2 regions of the Kitasatospora sp. NPDC005748 genome follow, and region 2 is predicted to be linked to the other one. Evidence: riboswitches for the same ligand, from Rfam matches in the RefSeq annotation. Region 2 holds a riboswitch; the other holds the start of a gene.
The links. A riboswitch is a leader RNA that binds a small molecule or an ion and turns the genes downstream of it on or off. The one in region 2 is predicted to bind thiamine pyrophosphate.
Positions count from the first base shown of each region.

Region 1: another riboswitch for thiamine pyrophosphate. It lies ahead of thiC (phosphomethylpyrimidine synthase ThiC); the one in region 2 lies ahead of ABZ495_RS01700 (cytosine permease).

Region 1 covers NZ_JBEXYD010000029.1:18,236-21,599, forward strand. The annotation lists gene thiC (phosphomethylpyrimidine synthase ThiC) at 1-1,623, opposite strand, end outside; TPP riboswitch at 1,619-1,753, opposite strand; gene ABZ495_RS21200 (hypothetical protein) at 1,908-2,114, shown strand; gene ABZ495_RS21205 (SPFH domain-containing protein) at 2,218-3,364, shown strand, end outside.
Region 2 covers NZ_JBEXYD010000002.1:61,101-64,464, forward strand. The annotation lists gene ABZ495_RS01695 (glycerophosphodiester phosphodiesterase family protein) at 1-441, opposite strand, end outside; gene ABZ495_RS01700 (cytosine permease) at 574-2,043, opposite strand; TPP riboswitch at 2,036-2,184, opposite strand; gene ABZ495_RS01705 (trypsin-like peptidase domain-containing protein) at 2,572-3,364, shown strand, end outside.

The DNA.
Region 1 (3,364 bases), on a different contig from region 2:
CTTGGCGGGCTCGGCGGGGAGGGTCTCGTCGTGGAACTCGCGGGCCGTCTCCGGGTCGAGGGCCAGGTTGAACTGGTCCTCCCAGCGGAACTCGAAGCGGGCGTCGGAGAGGGCGTCGTCCCAGGCCTGGGCGCCGGGGTGGCCCTTGGCCAGGTCGGCGGCGTGGGCGGCGATCTTGTAGGTGATGACGCCGGTCTTCACGTCGTCCCGGTTGGGCAGGCCCAGGTGCTCCTTGGGGGTCACGTAGCAGAGCATCGCGGTGCCCCACCAGGCGATCATCGCGGCGCCGATGCCCGAGGTGATGTGGTCGTAACCGGGGGCGACGTCCGTGGTCAGCGGGCCGAGGGTGTAGAACGGCGCCTCGTCGCAGATCTCCTTCTGGAGATCCATGTTCTCCTTGATCTTGTTCATCGGGACGTGGCCCGGGCCCTCGATCATCACCTGGACGTCCCGCTCCCGGGCGATCCGGCCCAGCTCGCCCAGCGTCTGCAGCTCGGCGAACTGCGCCTCGTCGTTGGCGTCGGCGATCGAGCCGGGGCGCAGGCCGTCACCGAGCGAGAAGGTGACGTCGTAGCTCGCGAGGATCTCGCAGAGCTCCTCGAAGTTGGTGTAGAGGAAGTTCTCCCGGTGGTGGGCCAGGCACCAGGCCGCCATGATCGAGCCGCCGCGCGAGACGATGCCGGTCTTGCGACGGGCCGTCAGCGGCACGTACCGCAGCAGCACGCCGGCGTGCACGGTCATGTAGTCGACGCCCTGCTCGCACTGCTCGACGATGGTGTCCCGGTAGACGTCCCAGCTGAGCTCCTCGGCCCGGCCGTCGACCTTCTCCAGCGCCTGGTAGAGCGGCACCGTGCCGATCGGGACCGGGGAGTTGCGCAGGATCCACTCCCGGGTGGTGTGGATGTTGCGGCCGGTGGAGAGGTCCATGACGGTGTCGGCACCCCAGCGGGTGGCCCAGGTCATCTTCTCCACCTCCTCCTCGATCGAGGAGGTGACGGCGGAGTTGCCGATGTTGGCGTTGATCTTCACCAGGAAGTTGGTGCCGATGATCGACGGCTCCACCTCGGGGTGGTTCACGTTGACCGGGATGACGGCGCGGCCGCGCGCCACCTCGGCGCGGACGTACTCCGGGTCCAGGCCCTCGCGCAGGGCCACGAACTCCATCTCCGGCGTCACCACGCCGCGCCGGGCGTAGGCGAGCTGGGTGACGGAGGCGCCGGACCGGCCGCGCAGCGGGCGGCGCGGGCGGCCGGGGAAGACGGCGTCCAGGTTGCGCAGGTTCCCGCCGCGCGGCGAGGTGTGCTTGATCCCGTCGTCCTCCGGGCGGGCCTCGCGGCCGTCGTACTCCTCGACGTCGCCGCGCTGGCGGATCCAGGCGTCCCGCAGCGGCGGCAGGCCGCGCCGCACGTCGGCCTCGTAGGCGGGATCGGTGTACGAGCCGGAGGTGTCGTAGAGCGGGACGGTCCGGCCGTTGGTCAGGACGACCTCGCGGTACGGGACCCGCAGGTCGGGGCGGGACCCCTGGCGGTAGGCCTTGCGCCAGGCCGGGGTCGGGTAGCCGGTGGCCGCGCTTCCGGCGGCCTGGTTCCGGGCAGACTGCGGCTGTGCGTCGAACGTGGTCATCAGACCCTCTACTCCCTACGCCGGCATTACCCGGTCAGGTTCCTGCGGTCGACGCAGCGGTCGGCACGTCCAGTGACGTTCCGGTCAGCGCCCTCTCAGCCCGGTGCTCCGAGCTCCCGTGTCCGCAGGCGGTGTTGCCTGCGCATGACGTCCAACACCGTAGCGAGCGGATCGCCGCTGGTCCAGAGGGGGTCCCGGGCGGCGCTCCGGACCACGGGGCGCCGCGGCGCTCCGGGGCGGGCAGACTGGCAGTCACGCGGGGCGGGCGGCGAAGGAGGAGCGCAGTGATCGGGAGCACGGGGCGGGTCAGCGGAGCGGTGGGCACGGGACTGGTCGGCGAGGTGATGGTGCACGTCCCGGAGCGCCGGGGCACGGAGGCGTTCCTCGCCTATCTCGCCGTGCCGGGTGACCGGTTGTCGGTCGGGACGCCCGTGGTGGTGATCGAGTACCACCCGCCCCGGACCGTCTACGTGGCACCGATCCTGCCGTGACAGGGTTGTGACGGACGGTCATGTGCGATCCCTTCTCCTCCGGGTGCCCCGGGCGGACAATCCGAGTCGGCGCATCTCATGCGCCGAAAGGGGGAGTTGAACCATGGTGTTCGTCATCATCGGGACCGCCGCCGGGGTACTGCTGGTGGGTGTCACGCTCTTCAAGCTCATGTGGCGGGTCGCCGAGCCCAACGAGGCCCTGATCATCTCCGGCTCCCGGCACCGGACCGAGGGGGTCGGGGACGGCCTGGGCTTCCGGATCGTCACCGGGCGGGGGACCTTCGTCACGCCGGGGCTGCAGGGCGTCCGCCGGCTCTCGCTGGACCTCAACGAGGCCGAGCTGGACGTCGAATGCGTCACCACGCAGGGCATCCCGGTCCGGGTCAAGGGCGTGGTGATCTTCAAGATCGGCGACGACGACGTCTCCATCGCCAATGCCGCCCGGCGATTCCTGGACCAGCAGAAGCTGATCAGCCAGCGGGTCCACAACGTCTTCGCCGGCCACCTGCGCTCGATCGTCGGCGGGCTCACCGTCGAGGACATGATCCGGGACCGCGAGCGGCTCACCGGGGAGACCAGGGCCGCCTCCGGGCTGGAGATGGAGAAGCTCGGGCTGATCATCGACACCCTGCAGATCCAGGAGATCATCGACCCGACCGGCTACATCAAGAACCTCGCCATCCCGCACGCCGCCGCCGTCCAGCGGGACGCCCGGATCGCCCAGGCCGCGGCCGACCGGATGGCCACCGAGGCGGAGCAGGAGGCCGCCGCCCGCAAGGCCGAGGCGACCCGCAACAGCGCCATCCAGCAGTCCGCCTACCAGGCCGAACGGGACACCGCCAACGCCCGCGCCCAGCAGGCCGGGCCGCTCGCCGAGGCCGCCTCCCGGCAGGAGGTCGTCGTCCAGGAGACGAAGGTCGCCGAACTGGAGTCGCGCCGCAAGGAGCAGCAGCTGCAGATCGAGGTCCGCAAGCCGGCCGACGCCAAGGCGTACGAGACCCGCACCCGGGCGGACGCCGACCGCGACGCGCGGATCTCGGCGGCGCAGGCCCAGGCCCAGGAGACCGAGCTGAAGGCGGCCGCCGAGGCCGGCCAGGTCAGGATCGCGGCCCAGGCCGCGGCGGACGCCACCAGGCTGCGCGCCCTGGCCGAGGCCGAGGCGACCAGGGCCACCGGACAGGCCGAGGCCGCGGCCACCGAGGCCCGCGGGCTGGCGGACGCGGAGGCCGCCAAGGCGATCGGGCTCGCCA
Region 2 (3,364 bases):
CCGCAGCAGCTCGGACTCCACCCGGCCCCGGAAACGGACCGGGTGCTTGGTCTCGATCGCCAGGTCCACCGGGCGCCCGCAGTCGGTGACCAGCTCCAGCAGGCTCTCCAGCCGCAGGACGCCGCGCAGGTCCGGGTCCGCGCTCGGCTCCCCCGTCTTCCAGGCGCCGAAGTCGTGCGCCTCCAGCTCGGCCAGCGTCATCGAGGAGACCGTGCCGCGGCCGTCCGAGACCCGGCCGATCCGGCGGTCGTGCACGCAGACCAGATGCCCGTCGGCCGTCACCCGGACGTCGCACTCGACCGCGTCCGCGCCCTCGTCGAGCGCCCGGCGGTAGGCCGCGAGCGTGTGCTCGGGCAGGGCGTGCGAGGAACCGCGGTGGGCGATCACCTGGACGGGCCGCGTGGTGCGCGCCGCCGCCGGGGAGAGGTCAGGGCTGGTCACGCCGTCCACGATAGGCGGCGGAAGTGACACCCGGGCGAAGACGGCCCCAACCTGCGGGGCCGTCTTCGCCCGCGCGCCTCGTCGTCCGCCCTTCCCGGCGGGCGGTCGCGGGCCCGACCGGGCCCGCGGGCGTCAGGCGGCGGGGGTCCGGCGGGTGAGCGGGGTGAGCGCCCAGGTGACCAGGGCCGGCACCAGGAAGCCGAACAGGGACGCCGAGGTCCACTCCTGGGGCGTGAAGTGCAGGGCCTCCTGCACGGAGGTCCAGAAGTCCGTCCACCAGCCGGCGATCGCGGTCGGCGCGATCAGCTGGTAGACGGCGAAGCCGAGCGCCCAGGGCAGCAGCATCAGCCAGCGGGACGGGGCGTCGGCGGCGAGGTTCCAGCCGCGCCGGCCGGCGCCGAGGAAGTAGTCGACCGCCAGTACCGCGAACATCGGCACGAACACCGAGCCGATCAGACCGAGGAAGGCGTAGTAGGAGTCGGTGAACTCGGTGATCTGCAGCGCCAGCACGGTGATCAGCAGGCCGGTCGCGCCGGTCAGTACCCGGCGGTCCACCTTCGGCAGCAGGTTGTGGACCGACATCGCGGTCGAGTACACGTTGGCGAAGGACTGGTCGGTCTCGCGCAGCACCAGCACCAGCAGGAAGAACCAGCCGGCCCAGACGCCCAGGAACGAGTCGAAGATCCGGGAGGCGTCGCCGTCGGCCTGCAGCAGCGCGAACAGGCCGAGCACGTAGCACCAGACCTGGGCGACGGTGTAGCCGGAGAAGCTGCCCCAGAACGCGGAGCGGGCGGTGCGGGAGTGCCGGGTGTAGTCGGCGGCCAGCGGGACGAAGGAGATCGACACCGCGATCATCGCGTCGGTGGCCCGGAGGAAGCCGTGCCAGTTGCCCGCGCCCGGGTCGGACACGCCGCCCCGGCCCAGCTGGACGGTGAAGTAGACCATCGCCACCGCGACCGCCGCGGCGACGAAGCGGCGCAGCACCGCGATCGCGCCGAGCGGCCAGATGGTCAGCGCGGTGGTCACCGCGCCCGCCAGGACGACGAAGAGCCAGCGGTAGCCGTCGGTGTGCGCCACCGTCTGCGCGCCCATCGCGATGACCAGCAGCTCGTACACGCCCCAGCCGATGCACTGGACGATGTTCAGCACCGTCGGCACGTAGGAGAGCTTCGTCCCGAACAGTCCGCGCAGGTTGGCCATCGCCGGCGCGCCGGTCCGGGCCCCGATCAGCGCGGCCACGCCGAGCATCGCGGTGCCGACCACGGTGCCGACCACGATCGCGGTGACCGCGGCGGCCAGCGACAGCTCGCTGCCGGGTGCGCCGAGCACGGTGGCGGCGGTGGTGAAGCCGATCAGGCTGACGCCGAGGTTCATCCAGAGCGCGAAGTGGTCCCGGAAGCGGAGCGTGCGCGGCGGCTCGGTGTCGAGGACGAACGGGGCCTCGACCCGGTCCGCCCGGTCCGGACGGTCCAGGACGGCGGTGCCCGCTCCGGTGGAACCGGCCGCCCCGCCGGTGGCGTCGCAGGGATCGGTCGCGGACGATTCGGGGAAACCCTTGGACGCGGGCGCGCCCGAAGAAGAGGATGGCGAAGCAGGCGGCATGGCCGATACTCCCTACGCCGGCATTACCCGGACAGGTTCCGGCGGTCTGCGCCCCCTCGACGGTCCGTCCACGGAGCTCGTGGCGTACGGTCGACCGGCGCACTCTCAGCCTGGTGGGTCCAAGCTCCCGCGTGTCAGTTTGGAGCGACAGGCTAACCGGCGCGGGAGTGAACGCCAAGGCCAGGCGTCCGGCGGTCCGCATCGCGGGACGCCGCGGGGCGGCCTCGCACGGGGTCCCGGGGGGCCGTCGCGGGGGCCTGCCTGGGGGCCGTTGTCGGGCCGGGCTAAGGATTCTTATGACTTCTTCAGAGGGGTCCTTACGGCAATCGAATCGAGTGTGCGAAAAACTATGGTTGTTGGTCCTGTCAGCTATGGAGGTCGTCCGTGAGCACCGAGCGCGAGGTTGGGCCCACCGGGCCACAGGGGGAGCAGCCCTCCGACGGCCAGGGGGTAGTGGGTCCCGCTCCTGACGGTCGGGCGCAGGTGGCGCCCGGTCCCGTCCAGGCGGCGCCCGAGGCGGACCGGACCGTGACGGACACCGGCGCCGGGGCGCCCGCCGCTCCGGCCGCGCCCGCGTCCGGCGGGTTCACGCCGACGCTGGCGTTCAGCAAGGTCGGCGCCCCGGACCCGGCGCCCGCCGTGCCCGCCGAGCCGGTGGCGGCTCCGGCCGCCGAGGCCCGGTACATCGACGCACCTCCGCCCGTCCTGCCGCCGGCCCCGGCCGCGCCGGCCGCCCCGGTGGCCGCGCCGGTCACCAACCCGTACGCCACACCGGGCGCCCCGGTCGCGGCGGCGTCCCACGACCCGTACGGGGCTCCGGCCGCGCCGGCGCCGCACCACCCGTTCGGCGCCGGCCAGCCGCTCGGCGGCTGGGGCGGCCACGAGGCCCCGCCCGGTGGCCCCGCCGCCCCCGGCGGCCCGGGCTACCCCGGCGGGCCGCTCGGCTACCCGGCCGAGTACCCCGGCACCCCCGGGCCCGGCGGCCCGCGCAAGAAGCGCGGCGGGCTGATCGCGCTGATCGCCGCCGTCGCCCTGGTCGCCGGTGTGGCGGGCGGGGCGCTCGGCGTCGCCGTCGCGGACCGCAACGACAACGGCATCAGCGCGGCGGACGACCACCGGAGCACCACCGTCCAGGCCAGCACCCAGAAGAACGAGCCCGCCCCCGGCTCGGTGGCCGGCATCGCGCAGAAGGCGCTGCCCAGCGTCGTCACCATCAAGGCGCAGGGCAACGGCGAGTCCGGCACCGGTACCGGTTTCGTCTTCGACACCGAGGGCCACATCCTCACCAACAACCACGTCGTCGCGCCCGCCTCCAACGGCG